2 regions of the Bacillus sp. S10(2024) genome follow, and region 1 is predicted to be linked to the other one. Evidence: riboswitches for the same ligand, from Rfam matches in the RefSeq annotation. Region 1 holds a riboswitch; the other holds the start of a gene.
The links. A riboswitch is a leader RNA that binds a small molecule or an ion and turns the genes downstream of it on or off. The one in region 1 is predicted to bind cyclic di-AMP.
Positions count from the first base shown of each region.

Region 2: it holds a riboswitch for cyclic di-AMP, as region 1 does, so the genes downstream of both, kdpA (potassium-transporting ATPase subunit KdpA) here and AB1280_RS14630 (antibiotic biosynthesis monooxygenase) in region 1, are expected to answer to the same signal.

Region 1 is NZ_JBFLUR010000002.1:2,848,605-2,858,202, forward strand. It holds gene AB1280_RS14605 (YncE family protein) at 74-1,510, opposite strand; gene AB1280_RS14610 (DUF2178 domain-containing protein) at 1,654-2,127, opposite strand; gene AB1280_RS14615 (helix-turn-helix transcriptional regulator) at 2,120-2,347, opposite strand; gene AB1280_RS14620 (3D domain-containing protein) at 2,448-3,608, opposite strand; partial or broken gene AB1280_RS14625 (methyl-accepting chemotaxis protein) at 4,414-4,944, shown strand; cyclic di-AMP (ydaO/yuaA leader) riboswitch at 5,067-5,207, shown strand; gene AB1280_RS14630 (antibiotic biosynthesis monooxygenase) at 5,278-5,574, shown strand; gene AB1280_RS14635 (hypothetical protein) at 5,622-5,828, opposite strand; gene AB1280_RS14640 (D-arabinono-1,4-lactone oxidase) at 5,965-7,281, opposite strand; gene AB1280_RS14645 (amino acid deaminase/aldolase) at 7,269-8,441, opposite strand; gene AB1280_RS14650 (phospholipase C) at 8,597-9,445, opposite strand.
Region 2 is NZ_JBFLUR010000002.1:1,824,661-1,834,258, forward strand. It holds gene AB1280_RS09310 (response regulator) at 1-49, opposite strand, end outside; gene AB1280_RS09315 (virginiamycin B lyase family protein) at 235-1,122, opposite strand; gene AB1280_RS09320 (DUF445 domain-containing protein) at 1,383-2,630, opposite strand; gene kdpA (potassium-transporting ATPase subunit KdpA) at 2,788-4,455, opposite strand; cyclic di-AMP (ydaO/yuaA leader) riboswitch at 4,585-4,723, opposite strand; gene AB1280_RS09330 (DUF3995 domain-containing protein) at 4,837-5,259, opposite strand; gene AB1280_RS09335 (MFS transporter) at 5,366-6,628, opposite strand; gene AB1280_RS09340 (DUF1697 domain-containing protein) at 6,908-7,459, shown strand; gene AB1280_RS09345 (hypothetical protein) at 7,497-7,649, opposite strand; gene AB1280_RS09350 (class I SAM-dependent methyltransferase) at 7,835-8,554, shown strand; gene AB1280_RS09355 (DMT family transporter) at 8,574-9,494, shown strand.

The DNA.
Region 1 (9,598 bases):
AGAATGCTAGATATACAAGTAACATGTACAAGACAAAAGAAATGGCACTCCTTATTAGGAAGTGCCATGATTATCATTTCTGCAAACAATAAAAGCTTAATGTTCCATCTGCTTCATCTGCACTTACAAATATATTACGGTTGCTAATCTTATGAATCCCTTCCGGTGCTTTGCCCCCTGAAGGAACAAGACCAATATAAACAGGGAACATCGGGATTGTTATATCAAAAAAGAGTATTGCATTTGCCCTTTCAGCAGCAACAGCCATAATTGGACTTTCTTGTATTATTCCTGTCGCAACATTTTCCACTTCACTACCTCGGCTATTACTACGACTATCTAAATATAAGCCTTTAGCTGCCAATTTTTCATCAGTAAGATTCATACTATCGTATACAAGCGAACCATTTTGACTCCATACAGATATATTGCGTCCACCTGATTTCACACCATCTTTAAATTCATTTTTCCCTAGGTCTCCTTCATTAGCAGTAATTACAAAACGCCCCGATGGATCCCACGTTATACCATCTGGTTCTGGTCTTGCAATCATTTCATCTTGAAAAGAAACAACACCATCATTTTGCAAATCTGCTTTATGCTTTGTTGTTCCAAGGCCAAATATCGTTTCAATGTTTTGTCCTTGCAAATTAACAATAGCAACTGCATTGTTTTCCTGTAATGTAACAGCTGCTTTTTCTCCATTTGGACTAATTGCAACATATTCTGGCTGAGGGTCATGCTTGTACACTGTTCCATTTCCAATCTGACTTATATCAATTGATAGCTCATGGTGAATTCCTTTCAATACATCTCCATTAGGGAACGTGATGATAGAAATTGTACCCGGTCGCTTTGTTTTTTTCATATTGACTTCATTTTCGTCATTTGGATCTCCTTCTTCATCCTCATTACAAACAACAAGGTTTGTCCCATCTTTTGATAAGGAAATAGAATCTGGTCCTACACCCACCTCGTATATTTTCACAATATTTTTGGATGCTAACTCTATAACTGCTATCTTTCCTCTATGCGCATTATACAAGTTATCCCCGGTACGAAAAGCAACGAGTGCATACTTACCATCTGGTGTAACTGTTGTACTCGTTACCTCTGCTTCGGAATGAAATCCTTTCAAACTCACTGTCCCTTTCAATTGAATGTCTTGTAAATTTTCAATTGAAAGAATGCTAATTTGTCCTAAGTCTGCTTCTGTTACAACTAACGTCTTACCATCTGGTGAAGATACCGCGATTTCTGCTTTTTTGCTTGGCATTGAAAAAATAGCCGTTCTTTCTATTTTTGTATTCTTATGCTTATTACTAATAAAATTATTTACCATTTCCTCTATTTTCCCACGAAATGTTGGATTGGAAATACTCCCTTTTTGTAAACTTTCTATTTTATTGGCAAATTGTTTCGTTTCTTGATTGATTTCTTCTGCGTTTACATGATTGCCTGTCCATAATACACTCGCTATAATTCCTCCACAGAGCAAAGCCTTTCTCATTCTCTAATCCCCCCAATTTCAATACTTCTTCTATTGTAAAAAGGATTTGTAAACTCTCCCTATAGCCTTGTATTAAAGTTTTGTAAAAACACAGAAAAATCCCCTATATTCCCCAAAAAAAGATGTGCTCTTTCGCACACCTTTTACACAACCTTGTTACGATATAAAGAAATATGAAATATTGTAGTTTGGATTAATAAAACAAGAAGTAATACATATAGCGGATATTCTGGGATGTTTCGATTAAATAGTGGATAAAAAACTAACGTAGCAGCTGCACAAGGGATAATAAAACATAATGAAAGAAATGTTGTGCGACACGCTTTCGCCGTCAATATTTCTTCTCTCTCATCTTCACTTGGAAATAATGACGGAAATATCCAAAATGATAATTTCTTATATTTCTTTTTTTGCACTTTGTAAGCAATGGGTGTCACTATTGCTACAATTAGCATTAATGCAATTGGCGTTATATTCATCGTCACATACCACGTCTGCTTTTCAGTAAGGATGATGTTTGCAAGTTCCGTCATGAGATGAAAACACTCAACAAACCCCCAACCTGCTATAACAAGTATACCTATATTTATTACATAAGAAAGACCAATTCTATTCATTTGCTATCTCCTCCTTTTGTAATACAAATACCTCTTCCATCTGCAAACAAAATACATCACAAATCATGAGCGCTAATAATAATGATGGTACATAATCCCCCTTTTCAATAGCAGCGATCGTTTGTCTCGTTACCCCCACCTTTTCAGCCAATACACTTTGCGAAAAATGAAAACGGGCTCGTAGTTCTTTTACTCGATTGTAAATGGTCAATTTTACCACCTCTTACCGTTATTGTATGCTAAACTCCACAAAATGTAAACTCAGCTTAACATTTAATCATAAAAAAATCTACTTTGCTTTTGCAAAGTAGATTTTTACTTTAGTCTAAAATGATAACTTTAACCCTTTTTCTACCCCATTTGCTAGAGGCTTCCTTATTTGGAACGAAAACATCAATTTTATATCCTTTAATAGCTCCACCAGTATCACCAGCAATAGCTTCTCCATATCCTTCAACCCATACATGTGAGCCCAATGGAATAACAGCTGGATCAACAGCAATTAATTTCATATTTGGATTTGAAGTTAAATCATGTCCTTGTTTAGAATATACATGCTCACCTGGTTGTTTCCCATTTTCAGCTGGGTCATTTGTATAAGCTGTAGCTTCTACAAAAATGTCACGGCTGCCTTTAGCAGGTTTCCCTGAATCATTGTCGCTTCCTTTTGGTTCTGGTTGTGCCTGTTGTTCTTGTTGTGCTTTTTGGCGATCTGCAGCTGCTTGTTGTTCACGAGCAATTGTATCTTGTACACCCTTCATATCTGCTTCAATCTTTGCTTTTTCTTGCGCAGCAAGTGTAAGCTGACTAGAAATTTGATTATATTTCGCTTGTACAGCTTGTAAATTATCTTGACGTTTCTTTAAGTTTTCTTGTAAATCAGCTTGTGCTTTTGCTAATTTTTGTTTATCGCCTTCTAAAGACTTTTCTTTTTCATCAATTACCTTCTTGTCAGCTTCAATTTGACGAAGATCTTGTTCTTGTAAACGAATAATCTCCTTATCTGCATCCATAATCGTAGAAACTGCAGTCATACGTTGCAGGAAATCTGCAATGTTTTTTGAATCTACAATTACTTCTACTACTAAACTTACATTTGAGCTGTCTTGAACAGAGACTATACGTTTTTTCATAATATCTTTACGCATAAGTACTTTTTCTTCTAAATTAATAATCTCTTGCTTTTTTTGCTCAATTTGTTTATGTGTTTCATCAATTTTACGCTGAATTGCATCTTGTTCTTCTTTATTTTTTGTAATTGTATTATTTAAGTCCGTTAATTCCTTTTGAATTCCTTCAATGTCTTTCATTACAGCTTGTTTTTCTTGTTCTTTTTGCTGCATGTCATTATTGTTATTTTGCAATTGCTGCTGCATGTTGTTTAATTTCTCGTCGTTTGACTCAGCTTTTACAGCAACTGTACTAGTGAAACAAATAAATCCAGCTAATACGAGACTACTGATGCGCTTAAAATAGTTCATAATCCGACTCCCTTCTCTTACATTTATACATGATTTGTTTTACAGTTTGTTTACAAACGCATTAAATACAGTTTATTTTTCATGACAAAATATAACGAATCATAGAAAAATTGTAATAAATTAATTTAATATTTTTTAATTTTTATATGGATATATTTAAAAATAATGCTACAATTTCAATATAAAGTGAAAAATTTCGAAGTGGAGAGTTTCCTTATTCTTTATTGAACAAATCGGGCTCTTATAACCAGTTTTCTACTTATCCTTTTTTATTTGTCTGAATTTTGGGATATTTTACCACGACCCGCAAGTAGCGAGATAAAATGAAATTTTAAAGATTTCACTCCCTATTATGAAAAGAAAATTATAGAAGCTTGGAGAGAAGACTATGTTTACAAAAAGCAAATCACTAGAAAAAGAAATTGCTCAATTACAAAATCAAGTACAGGAATTAGAACATCAATTACATGAGAAAGAACAAGAACACAAAAAGGTTATCACTTCGTTACATGGAAACGTATTAGCCATTGTCAGTGAACATGAAGAAGTCAATCGCCAGCATCATACGCTACAAGATCTAATTCAACAGTTAAGTGACTGTTTTAACAACGTAACGATAAGTACAAACCGTTCCAACGAGCTGAACAATGATATGCTTCAAAAAGAACAAGGACTTATTCAAGCCATTGGAGAAATTGTAACGTGCTCAAATGAAGGAAAAGATTCCGTTCACGGCTTGCTTACCGTTATTAACAAATTAGGTGAGCAATCACAACGTACGTCTAATAGTATGAATCATTTAAGTGAGCGTTCAAAAGAAATTGAACAAATTGTGGAAGTGATTCAAAATATCGCTGCTCAAACGAACTTACTTGCTTTAAATGCAAGTATTGAAGCTGCTCGTGCTGGTGAACATGGAAAAGGATTTGCAGTCGTTGCCAATGAAGTTCGAAAGCTTGCTGAAAGCACTGCTGAAAGTACAAAAAACATCGGAGATTTAACAAAGAAAATTCAAGAAGAAATTGAAAAAGCATATGAAAATACAAAAGATAATCTTCACCTTGTAGATGAAGGTGTCGAAGTAAGCGCAGATACAAATGCAAGAATTGAAAAAATCTTAACGATGGTACAAACATTACAAACAGGCGCTACAAATGTTATTGAATCAATCGAACAGCAAAAACATTGTAACGAAGGCGTATTACGTGAATTTACAAAAACACAACACATGTTCCAACAAGTAAATGATACGATGGTAAAACATATCAATGATGCGCAAAAAGTAGATACAAAATTATCTAGCAGTCTAGAAGCACTAACTGGAACAAAAAAATAATAAAAAGCCTGAATCGATAGGTTCAGGCTTTTATCATTCCATCTCTATATTTGTTTTTTGTAAAAAATTGTCGTCTTCCTTATGTTTACTCTGTTTTTTCTGAATAGTATTATATTTTATATAAATACTTTTTGCTGAATCCATATGGAACGGAGAAACCATTATTGTAAGCAACGACTTACTAGGGGCGAATCTTTAACAGTAGGATAACCTTCAAGGCACGAACTCGACAGCTAACTTCGTAAGCATAACCGGAGGGATTTCTTATGTTATGACTGAAGAAAAACGATACTTACCTTATTACTTTACTACTAAAAAAAAGAGGGATCCGTTATGTTCATTGTGACAAACATGCTTTATATAAAAAGAAATTGTGAAAAAGAAGTACTGACAGCATTACAACAATATTACCCATCTCCTAATACGCTAGGTTTTATTAATATAGAAGTTTCCTACTCAAAACATGGTAAAGATCATACCGAATTCTTCATTCGCACATTATGGAAAACGCAAGAGGATTATCGGGAATGGATCATCTATAAAAAGAAATCTACTGCAATTACGTGGCAGCAGCAAATTCAACCGTATATCATTTCTTCCAAGTCCAATGCAGCTCAACTACATCAGTAAACTAACAAAAAAGCATGGAAGCAATATAGCTTCCATGCTCTTCAACATCAATATACTTTCTTTTCTTGGCAGTATAAATGAATAACATGTTCGTTTTTTTGAAATACATCATGTGTTATATTCACAATGCTAAAATTACGTTTTTCTAAGTCTTTCTCATCTTTAAAAAAGATTTGTTCTCCTTCTTTAAATTGCCATGCACTAGTAAACGTTGTTACATACTCTCCATTTACTAAAAACATCTCATATTTCATCATTTGCGACCTCTCCCTTATCCCGAATCAATTCTTAAAATTACTCTAATGCCATATTTAAATTATAAGCTGTTTAAAATGGAATTCAATATTATTCTAAACATTAAATAAAGTAACTATAGTTCTTATGGAAGTATCATTTTATTCTTTCATTAAACAAAAACATTTCCGCCAAATATGAATTTAAAAACATTGCTGTTGGATCTATTGTTTGTCTCACCTCTAAAAAATGATGCAATTTTGGATATACTTGTTGCAACGTATCGTATGTCATTGTATGCATTTTTCCCCAATGCGGGCGTCCTTCATACTTTTGAAAAATCCGTTCTACTGCTTGAAAATAAGGAGTGTACTGCATCCCTTTGTACACATGAACCGCAATATAAGCAGAATCTCTTCCATATGACGGACTAAGCCAAATATCATCTCCTTTTGCATAGCGACATTCAATAGGAAAATGTACTTGAAATTTTTTTTTGTGAATGAGATTATAAATTTCCTCTACGGCTTCTTTCATAGATCCTGATGGAATACTATATTCCATCTCATAGAAACGGACATTACGAGCAGTTGCAAACACCTTATAACTTGGACCTATGATCTTGGTATTTGGTACTCCCTTTGCCGATAATTGGCTAACACTTTTACTTATGGAAGGAAAAAAGCGACAGCTCTCTGATAACAATGAAAAAGCCATATTTTCTATTAAAGCTGTTTTGAATTTATGCCACTTAAGTTCTCCTCCAACTTCTTCCGTTACGTTTGTAATTTTGACTTGAACATCTTCAGAATATGGAAAGATAAAAAACTCAAAATGACGATTCTTCTTATATTCTTCCAATTTACTCATAACAGTAGCAAATGATTCTTTTTTACTTTCATAAGCAAGAGAATATGCTGGAATGACTTTTAACTTAACTTTCACAATAATACCTAGCATACCAAGCGACAATTGAAATCCCTTCCAATATTGTGGATATTCTTTTTCGGAACACGTGATCACTTCTCCTGATGCAAGAACAGCTGTTACTTCCACAACTTGTGTTGCTAAATTCCCCAATGAAATCCCCGTTCCATGCGTTCCTGTACTAATTGCCCCAGCGATAGACTGCGCATCAATATCCCCTAAATTCTCTTGTGCATATCCATTCTCTTGTAATATTTTACCTAGCTGAGACAGCTTTGTACCTGCCCATACTTCTACGATTAATGTTTGTGAATCAATCTCGCTAATCCCTTGTAATTCATCTAAAGAAATTAAAATCTCTTCTGTTTGAACAAGTCGTGTAAACGAATGACCCGATCCAACCACACGAATACGCTTTCCAACTTCTTTTGCAAATTTTACAGCCTCAGCAACCTCTTCAATACTTTTCGGATACATCGTATACTGAGGCACTCCTTGTACATTCCCTGTCCAATTTCGCCACTGCCGGCCCCTTATAGAAAGCATTGCCCATCCCCCCGATATGTTCGATACTTCCCTACTACTTCATCACCAGAAATACGATATAAAGAAGAAAATCTTTCACATAACTCCCCTGCTTTACTATGCCGAAACACAATCCCCTCCCCAATTTTTAATTGTTCTGTTCCTTCATAGTAAACAGGTGTTTGCACTTCACCTGCTCCTTCTAATGAAAGTAATTTTGCATCGCTTGGCATATACGGCTGCGGTTGCTTATCCTTTCCGGTCATTCCCGATGCAATATATCCTCCACCTAAACAGGTATAAACATGAGGTTCCGGCTGACGGACAATTGGTAATACAAATCCAACTGCTGGCTCAAATGCAATGTCTTTGTAATAATCAAAAAGTAGCGGAGAATAAAAAGCTGAACCAACCGTAATTTCTGTAACAGATTCATCTTGAACAGTTGTCTTTATACTCCCTGTTCCTCCTCCATTTATAAAACGTAGTGAAATTCCTTTTTGCCCTAATGCTTGTACAATGGATCCTCGTCTGTTTGCAACTTCCCTTACTGACCGTCTTTTTAAATAAGAAAGCACTTTATTTTGGAAGTTTTGTTTTGGTACATTATCCCCTACACCTGCTATCTGTGCTTCATAACCCATAACACCATCTATTTTCAAACAAGCTGATTGTAAAACTCGATCAGCTACTTGTAATACTTGTTCTGCAGTACGTAAAGGAGACCGTTTTACTCCAAAATGAAAGCCAAAAAAACGACTGCTCATATCAATATCAAAACAAATACGAAACGTTCCTTCTACTTGTAATGCAATATGCTCCAAATACAGAATGTGCTCTTCGCAATCTACCATGCAAGTAATCTTGTGTCCTTGTTTTGTAAGTATACTTATTTTCTTCAAAGCCTCTTCATCCCAAACCGGATATCCAAGCAATAAATCATCAAATCCCTGTTCAATTAAAAACAGAACTTCCATTGGTGAGTAACACATAACTCCTTGAAAACAAGAATGTGATTGTAAAATTTTCTTCATCACTGAAACAGAGCGTAATGATTTGCTCGCAATCCGAACCCGTTTTCCTTTATGAAGCTGAATGATAGATTGAATATTTCTCTCTAATGCATCTTCATTAAGAAATGCACATGGCATTGAAAGTCCTTGAAACGTTCTACGATCCACATCTCGCCCTCCCCTTCTATATATTTCTTATATATATTTGGAAAGAAAGTTAAATTTTCCTCTTCAACAGAAAAAAAGTTCCTTCTTATCGAAGAAACTTTTTTCAAAGAGATTATGGCTTATACTGGATAATAATTTGCATACGTATAAGTTTATTAACGATTTACATATGTATCAAACCATAAATGAATATAACCAGCTGTAACGCGCTGTGCTTCCGTTAAGCGTTTCCCTGTCGCTGGCGTCACTTCTGCCCGCCATTTATTTGCATATTCTTGCGATGTAGCTGCTTTTACAAACCCACTTTTTGTTGAATCATTCACAATACCTGGATAATCTTGTTTAGCTGCTGCCGCCGCTCCGTGAATCCACTCTTCTGGGTTTGTTCCCTTCCAATTCCAATATCCGTTACCATCTGCAACTTTATAGTTATCTTTAATTGTATCAACAAAATTTTCATATTTGGAGTGGAAACCCATTGGATAAGAAAGATTCGTAAAGTTTGCTGCGTGCATTGGCTGATTTACATCTCCTAAATAATGAAGAGATAATCCTAAATAGAAGAATGCTTGTTTCATATCTTTGTTTTGGTACGCTTCACCAGCAAGTTTAAAATATTTCGATCCCGTTTCTTTTGCCTGTTTTGCAAGAGGGATGTATGTTTTCTGTGTATCTGGATCATAAAAATGAGAAGCAAATGTACTATTATCATAATAAGGATTCTCATAATCAGCAGAATAAATCCCGTTTTCTAATTCGTTACGCCACTCATTTAATAAAGCAGTTTCATTTGGTTTTACAATTGTATTATTACGAGACATGATATCGATCGCACGATTTACAATCCACAAATGAGAATTAACACCTTCTTTATGTCTATCCTCAGCAGACCATCTTAAAATTGGTGCCTCATTCCCACAATCATTTGTGTGTGCAAACGCTACACTTTGAACCGGTGCAGCCAAAGTAACCATAGCAGCTAATGCCAATACTTTCTTTTTCATAAAAAAATCCTCTCATTCTATATTTAGTCCTAACATAAAGTAAAATCTTCTAGTTATATTCGGTTAACCTATAATAAGGATATCTTATTTTCTAATCACTTTCTATCATCAAAACGAAATATGTAAATGTTCATATCCCATTTTTTAGATTTA
Region 2 (9,598 bases), 1.0 Mb from region 1:
CTTCTCTTATAAAAGAATTATCATCAGCTATTATCACTTTTATTTTCATAGTTGTAAGTAAGTGTTACCTTACTTACATTCACACCCTTTCAATATACAATTTTACTATTCTTCATTACATATTTCTTTAACATACTTCCGAAAGAAGTCCCTATCTTCAAGCGCGTAACAGGCAATATCCACCTGGCACTGTTATTCCTTACATGTTAATCGATTATTTAGATTTACAAGGTTTTATAAACAAATTAACTGTCCTATTTGATTACATTCTTCTGCAAACCATATTGCTCCATCTGGTCCAAGTACAATTCCATGTGGTTCCGAGTTTTTGGTAGGAATTTGATATTCGGTAATTTCTCCATCCACCGTAATTCGTCCAATCTGATTTCCTGCCCATTCGGTAAACCAAAGTACTCCATCATCCCCTGCAACAATAGCATGTGGCCGGGCATTTTCGGTTGGAATAGGGTACTCGCTAATTTTTCCCGATGTAGTAATTCTTCCGATTTTATTTCCGTTTATCTCTACAAACCATATTGCTCCATCTGGTCCATTCGTAATGCCTACTGGAGCAGAATTTATTGTAGGTATAGAATATTCAGTAATTTGACCAGATATAGTGATTTTACCTATTTTATTACTTTTGTTCTCCGTAAACCAAAGTGCCCCATCTGGTCCTGATACGATAAATGACGGATAAGACTCCGAATTAGGCAATGTATACTCTGTAATCTCACCTAACGATGATATTCTTCCTATCTTATTACCTGTAAGTTCCGTAAACCAAATCGCTCCATCTGGTCCTTCAGTTATTCCATAAGGTGCTGACTTTACAGTAGGTAACATATATTCAGTAACCTTACCTTGCATTGTAATCTTTCCAATCTGATCGGCCTTGTATTCTGTAAACCAAAGATCTCCATTCGCTCCAGATGCTATACATGAAAGCCCTACATCTGATGTAGGAACGAAGTATTCCTGTATTTCACCGGTTATAGTCATTCTTCCTATTTTATTTCCCTTATGTTCCGTAAACCAAAGAGCTCTATCAACACCGACTGTAATCCCATATGGCTCTAATTCAGTCCTAGGAAGAAGATATTCATTAAATTTTATTTGCATTGAACTCCCCCCCTTTTTGATTGATGCATGTACTTATTTATGAAAACAAACATTGTAAATATTTCCGTGAATGCAATTCCTTTCCCTTCATTACTTAGAAGAAAAACTACAAAAAATTACATCTCAACAAAATATTGAATTAAAACCCAATAAAAAACCTTGCAATGCTATATGGAAGGCTGTGCAAGGTTATAATTTTTATCTTTTATAAGAATAAAGATGATATATATTTTTTCAGCAGTACTATTCAAATTATCTCATTATATAATCGCTTTTAACCCTTCTAAAACTAACCCAATCATAAATCCACAAACAGCTCCATTTACGCGAATCCACTGCAAATCTTTCCCTACATTATTTTCAATCATTTCAATTAGCGTTTGATCATCTAGCTTATCAAGATTTTCTTGTACAAGCTTTCCAATTTTAGAATGATTGTTTTCGACAAGGGTTACAATTTGTTTTTGTAACCAATCATCTATTTTTTGAATCGTTACTGGATCTTCTTTTACTTGATTCATTTGCGTCTTTAAAAATGAAAGAAGATATTTATCTATAAACTCTTCTTTTTTTACAAAAGCAACTGCTCTTTCCTGTACTTGAGCTAACAATTCTGTTATTTTTTCATTTGCTTTCCAATTTGCAATCAAACTTTCTTTCCAATTCTCTAACTCCTGCAATACCGCTTCACTTTCCTTTACACGGATAAGTTCTTGGCGAATCTTCATTAATATAAGTTGTCTTGTGCTATTATCAGGATTTTGCAAACTACTAATATTACTGATTATAAACTTCTGTAAAACACTTCCGATTTTTTCTTCATCTACAATATTCATAAAAGATTTAAGCGTAAACTGTAAAAATCCATCTACTTTTATATTTTCCATCGTTTTCATCCCTAAACTTCCGAGCTGATAACGCGCTTCATCTTGAACTGTCCACTCTTTTGCTTTAACTAACATAAAATCAAATGTTTTTTCATCGTATTGCTTTGCAACTAGTTGATCAATAAGAATTTGCAGGATTTTTCCTGTATGAATCGTATGTAAATACGTTTTTAATTCTTTTTCAATAACAATAGCTAATTTTTCAATATTCATTTGAAGAATCGCTTTTTCAGCAAGTTGCACAATCACTTTTTTCACGCTATCCGATTGCAACTCTTTTTCTGCAATTTGTAAAACGATTTGTACTAACTGCATCTCTTTCACTTTATTTGTTATACTTTCTTTCGTCAGCCAGTCATTTTCCAGTGTGGAAACAAGTCCTTTCGTAATTCGTTTCCGATTTTTTGGCAGCAGTGCTGTATGCGGAATCGGAATTCCCATCGGATGGCGAAACAGCGCCGTAACTGCAAACCAATCGGCAAGCCCGCCTACTAAACCCGCTTCAAATCCACCTTGTATGATTCCACCTGCTATCGTTCCTTGAATCGGAAGTGTTGCGGCAAACCCAACTCCCATCACTCCAAGGGAAATTCCCGCTATATATTTTGATTGTAATGACATTTCAATTGCACATCCTTCTTTATGTAAAGTAAACTTTTCAATCTATAATTAAATCCTTCAACAAAAGCGTATATCTATACTATAATGAATGCCATCAAAAACCACAAAGAATTCATTATAAAAACGAGAGGCCTTTGCACCCCTCGCTTTTATAATTTTATGATATTGTTAAAAATTCGGCAATTGGGCCCAGTACAAGTATTGGTAAAAATGTTAAAGCACCTACTATAAATATAGTACCAAGTAAGATTCCACCAAACAAACGACTATCGGTTTGAAACGTACCAATCGTTTCTGGTACAATTTTTTTCTTTTTTAATCCAACTGCAACAGCAAGCATCGTAATAATGCTAAAATAACGACCAATGTACATAACGAGACCTGTTGAAATATTCCAAAACGGTGTATTATCATTTAATCCTTCAAATCCAGAGCCATTATTCATCGCAGACGATGTATATTCATATATAACTTGTGTTAAACCATGAAAACCAGGATTCGAAATGCTGTCTGTTCCTAAATGTGTTGAAAAAGCAATTGCCGCAGCACCAAGAATAAGTAATGGCTGAGACACAATGGTAATGGCGATTAACTTCATTTCTTTCCCTTCTAATTTTTTATTCAGAAACTCCGGTGTACGTCCAACCATTAGCCCTGCCAAAAATACTGCAATCATTGCATACATGATTACGTTTATGAATCCGACTCCAATCCCGCCAAATACAGTTCCTAGAAGCATATTGACGAGCGGGACCATTCCTCCAATTGGCGTTAACGTATCATGTGTAGTATTCACGCCCCCCGTACCTGAAGCACTTGTAACAGTTGCATATAAGGCAGAAGATATAACGCCAAGGCGCATTTCTTTCCCTTCCATATTTCCTTGTGAACTTTCTACACCAATTTGATTCAACAACGGATTTCCTTTCAATTCAGATATGGCAAGTGTTGAAAATCCAGCGATAAACAAAATAAACATCGATACAAAAAAACTTCTTCCTTGTTTCCGATTTCCAACCATTCGTCCATATACAAATGGGAATGCCATCGGAATTAACATTTGCAGCATCATTTGAAGCACATTACTAATCATATTTGGATTTTCAAATGGATGTGCCGAAACTGTTCCAAAAAAACCGCCGCCATTATCTCCAAGTTCTTTAATAGCTAATAAAGATGCTACTGGCCCGCGAGGAATTACCTGTTCCGTCCCTTCGAACGTTTTTGCGATAACTGTAGAATCTAATGTTTGCGGTGTTCCTAATGCTAGAAAAATGAGCGACGCTACAAATGAAATTGGTAACAATACCCTTACAATAGATTGAACAAAATCAACAAAGAAGTTCCCTACCTTTCTACCTGCTAGCACACGAATAAACGTAATCCCAATCGACAGTGAAGTTGCAGGTGCTGCAAACATCATAAACGTTATCCCAGCCATTTGAGAGAAATAAGATAAATTACTTTCGCCCCCATAATGTTGTAGATTCGCATTTGTCATAAACGTAATGGCTGTATGCAATGCTAATGTTGGCTCCATTCCTGGAAAATGATTTGGATTTAACGGTAACATGCCCTGTAATCGAAATATAGAATATACAACAAGTATACAAAATAGATTCGTTATGATTAAACAAAACAAATAGCGCTGCCAGCTTTGACTATAGCCCTTTATGCCCGCGATTTTAAACAAAATTTTTTCTAGTGGATCAAATATCTTTTGAAATGATCCCTTTTGCTGAAAAACATTGTATATGTAATCCCCCATCGGTTTTGCGACAACTACAAATAGACAAATTGTAAGTAGACTTGTTAGCCAGTTCACTCTTTTCCTCTCCTCTGTTATCTCTATATTTTTCTCCATTAAATATAGAAATGATTTTATTTGTGAATATTTACCACAAAGAGAATAAAAGAAAACACTAGGCCGCACCTAGTGTTTTTTACACACAAGTCCCCCCCTCTCAAAACGCTGACGAGGTTAGCTGTCGGATTCGGACCTTGAGAGTAGCCCTACCTAAAAAGGATTCACCCCGAGTGACAAAGCACAAAATTGGTTCCCCCGCTCCTATTGGATTAAGCGATATTGATCTCTAAAATTTTCCATTTGTCTGTTAATATACTCTTCTAAACTCTTATTGTAAAGAGAGAAAATACAAAAAAAGAAAACCTCCCTTAATGAAAGGTTTCCTTCCACATACTACTATCAACAAACCACCACTACAAAAGTAAGTGCGATATATAAACAAATAGGACTATATAACCACGTATCATACACCGAAAATTTTGTCCCTTTTACCTTTTTAAAAAACCCAACATATTTCATATCACCGACTGCACGTAACAAGAAAATCCCAGCTAAAACAATACATCCCCATCTTGTGTAGCGACTTGGATTCCAAAAAGACAAATATCCACTTTGTGCTAATAGAATCATAGCAAAACATAAAATGGCAAGTGCCACTGCAAAAGTCCCTATTTTTCGCGGAACAAAAGCATATTCGCCGCTGTCTTTTTTCATCGGAAGAACAACCTTACTCCCCCATGATCCACCACATGCCCAGTACATATGAATGAGACTGATGAACACAAGTATGCTCGCACCTAAAATGATAAAAAATGCTGCCATTGTATTCCCTCCTTATACATATGATAAATCATTTTTCTTCTTCATAGTTTCTCTAATTTTTAGGAACTCCCTTGTAAACACAACCCAATATAAGGAAATCTTCAGCTTATAACTTACGGATAGGACTCATAACCGCAATAAAAACTTCCACCATCTTTGCAGCTGACGCCAACGCAAACACTGCAACTGGATTATAGCTAGAGATTATCCCACCTATTAAAGCTCCTAATGGCATCGCAAGACGAGTAAGTACTCGCGAGAAGCCTAGAACCCTTCCCTGTATTTCGGTAGGCACTGTTTCTTGCCGGATTGATGCTACGATCGTGTTCCAAGCTATATTACAAATCATCGCAACACCAAGAGCAATACCGGGTGCTAGCCAATATTTACTCCAGATTGCATATGTTAACCCAATTGCACCTATACCTAGAAGAACAGGGATAAGAATTCCACGCCGAAAGTGCCTTTCGAGTGGAACTGCAATAATACTTCCTATAAGTCCCCCAACTCCAATTAAGGTGTAATTATAACCGCTTTGCTCAGCGGATAGATGTAATGTTGAAAGCAAATAATACATGAACACGCCCAGTACAGCACTCGCACCAAAGTTACCAACCGAAGCTTGAAGAGATAAAGCAAGGTTAAGGCGATTATTCGTCAGCCATTTCAGTCCCTCTTTTAGATCTCTCGCTATGCTTTGTAATACATTGCCTTCTTTAACGCCGACCTTATTTCTCCCTAATTCAGGTAAGAGTAATACTGCGATTACAGTAGCTGCAAAGGAAAAGACATTTAACCAAAGCGCGTTAAACCCTCCAATTATGGCGATTATCATACCTGCTAATGTTGGACCTACTAAACTAGCAATTTGATTAACCATTTGATATGCCGAGTTCGCTTTTATTAACTTTTGATCTGCAATAAACGGAATTGCTGTAACAGTAACTACATCAAATAACATGGATAAGACAGCTAGAATAAAAGAAATAACGTATAGATGCCAGATTTGGAGCACCTCCAAAAAATGGAGGATTGGAATTAGTCCAACCAAGAACATACTTCCTAAATCAGCTATCCACATCAACCTTCGTCGATTCCAGCGGTCTACCATTACACCAACGATAGGACCAAATAAAACAATAGGTAATACACTAGTAGCAAAAAGCGAACTCATAACTACTGCCGAACCAGTCAACTCATAAGCAATCCAAGGAATCGCAAACGTATAAAAAGCGTCACCGAGCCGAGAAATGAGTATACTAGAAACAAAAACCATATAGGAACTAGGTAAATGTGTAACTTTTGATAACCACTTATTTTCTTTCGTTGGCAACGATGAGTTGAACCTTGTTTCTTTTTTAAGGGTCAATCCTAGTCCTCCTTTCTGTATATAAATGTTATAACTTATTTAAATTTCGCTGTTCAGACAGTAATTACAAAACATTTCCGAATCTTAAGAATCCTATTCTTAGTTTAACATAATTGTGAGTGAATCCTCTTACTTCAAAGATAGTGTAACCAGACAGCATATGATAAGAAAATTTTGGAATATAAAACTACTATTTTTTTGCGAAAAAAAGGAGTCCTTCCCTAAATCAACGAATTTGTTAATTACAACTTAAAACATAAAATGACTGAAGGTGACTAGATGGTAATTTATATCGCGTTATTACGAGCTATTAACGTAAGTGGACATAACAAAATTAAGATGGCTGAACTAAGAAGTACCTTCGAAACACTAGGCCTTAGCCAAGTGCAAACGTATATTCAAACTGGCAATGTCCTTTTCAAATCGGATGAAAGCAAAGAGCAGCTACGCCTCCGAATCGAGGATGCAATCAGAACCAATTTTGGCATTTCAGTCACCGTTATCTTAAGAACAGCTGATGAACTGGAGCGAATCATTGCAGAATGCCCATATGCAGATGTCCCTTTAGCTGAAGGAGAAAGCATTCATATTTCAATATTGACAGAAGCGCCGCCGCAGAAGATAGTCGATCGATTGGCAAGCAGCGAACGTAATAACGATGAATACCATATCGATCGACGTGTAATTTACTTCTTGTTTCGGCAAAGCATCTTAGATTCCAAGTTGGCAAAAAATATGCAAAGTCTTGGCAATACAGCAACAACGCGTAACTGGAATACAATCAACAAAGTTGTGGCGTTAGCAAAAGCAATGCAAGATAAGCTTGTTTGAATTGTATGATCAAAACCCTATAGGTAAGCTATAGGGTCTACATTATTTTCGACATATAATATTCATTAATAAATTCATCCCCAATGATAAGAGAATGACGTTTTATTCCTTCAATTTCGAACCCTGACTTTTTATATAAGGCTATTCTCGCTTCAGCTATTTTAATTTTTCGAATTCGTACATTTTTCATTTTCAATTCCTCCATAAGGGTTTTTATATGTGTAATCCCCTCTTAGATGACTCTCTTACATTATTTCTTTCTATTACATTAATGGTTCACTTGAGAAAGTTTTTATTCCTTTAAAAACATGGCGCCCTTATTGTAATATAATTCTATAAATGGATTTTATTACAATGAAAAAAGAGGGGATAAATATGATTAAATATGATGAAAAAAGATATGAAACATATATGCAGTTACCTAACGCTGATGAGGTAAAAAAACATTTAGAACTACAAAGTGTTTTAAAAATTGTAAATGAAAATCCAAATATTTCACAAATTTTAGATATCGGCACCGCAACGGGAAGATATCCAATTTTATTTGCTAAAAAGAAATATGAGGTTACTGGAATAGATATTTCCGAAGAAGCTCTGACAATCGCGTCTAATAATGTTATGAAAGAAAGAGTTTCGGATAGAGTTAATCTATTTAAAATGGATGCAACAGAGCTTGATTTCCCTGAAAATTCATTTGATTTAATTACGTGTATGATGGGTACTATTTGTCATATGAACCAAGATCAGTATGAGGGTTTTCTTAAAAAAGTTAAATATATTTTAAAACCAAGAGGTTTTGTTATTATTTCATCTTGGGACCCTGATTGTTCTTTCACTGAATTTTTATCATTTTATAACGAACAAGAAAAAGTTAAATTAAAGAATAATAGTATGGCTGCTAAAGAATTTAAAGGGTTAATAGATTCAATATTTCCCTATGCTAAAATTCAAAATATCATTCCATTTTCAGATGAACAGATGGCTTCTTTTCAGCCAGATAATGAATTTGATGCATTTATAGACATCCAAGAGCATATTTATAGTAGAATTCATAACAAAGTCGGTCAAATGTATCTTGCTATTGGATATAAATAAACGAAAAGATGGTATGTATATGAATAGGAACTTTTTAAAAGGCTCGTTAGCCCTATCGATGGCTGCTGCTATTTGGGGCGGAATGTATGTAATTAGTAAAATTGTTTTAGGATATATTCAACCTTGGCTATTATTAGAAATTCGTTTTATTATTAGTTTATTTGTTTTAGGATCCATAACTTGGTGGAAAGGGTTATGGAAAATTCACCGACAAGATGTTTTTAAAATGGCTATGATTGGTTTAGTTGGATATACCGGTTCTATTGGAATGCAGTTTGTTGGGACAAACCTATCTAGTGCCGCAATGGGATCTTTGATTACAGCTGCTTCTCCAGCACTTATTTCTATCTTTGCTTTCTATATTTTAAAAGAAAAATTGCAAATAAATAAAATAACCGCACTTATTCTTGCAACGATTGGAGTACTTTGTGTTATCGGTCTTCCATCCACCAATAATCAAACCGAAAGTATGTATCTAGGAAATATTATACTCTTCGGTGCTGCTATTACTTGGGCTATTTATACAGTACTAAGTAAAGTACAAACACAAAAATATTCTTCTCTTACAGTTACTACTTGGTCTAATTTGTTTGGTGTAATTTTTACTATTCCTATTGTAATTTGGGAGCAAGCAGTTACGCCTACTGATTTACCAAAAGACGTATGGATTTGGTTAGGAGTATTGTACTTAGGGATTATCTCAACTGCAGTAGCCTTTTATTTTTGGAACAAGGGCTTTGAATATCTAGATGCTAGTACTGGTTCTCTCTTCTTTTTCCTTCAACCTATAGTTGGTAGCTTGTTAGGCTTTTTATTACTTGATGAAAGTTTAGGCATCACTTTCATTTTAGGAGCCTGTTTAATTGGAATTGGCGTCTACTTATCTTCTAAAGAGAAAAGGATACTACTTTCTAAAAATAAAGGTATTAGCAACAAATAACGTTTTATCTTATATTGACTATATCGTATCATCATTCTTTACAATATAAAGGGGAGTTGACAAATAAAGGTCAACTCCTTTTTATCATCCGATAAAAGTTCCTT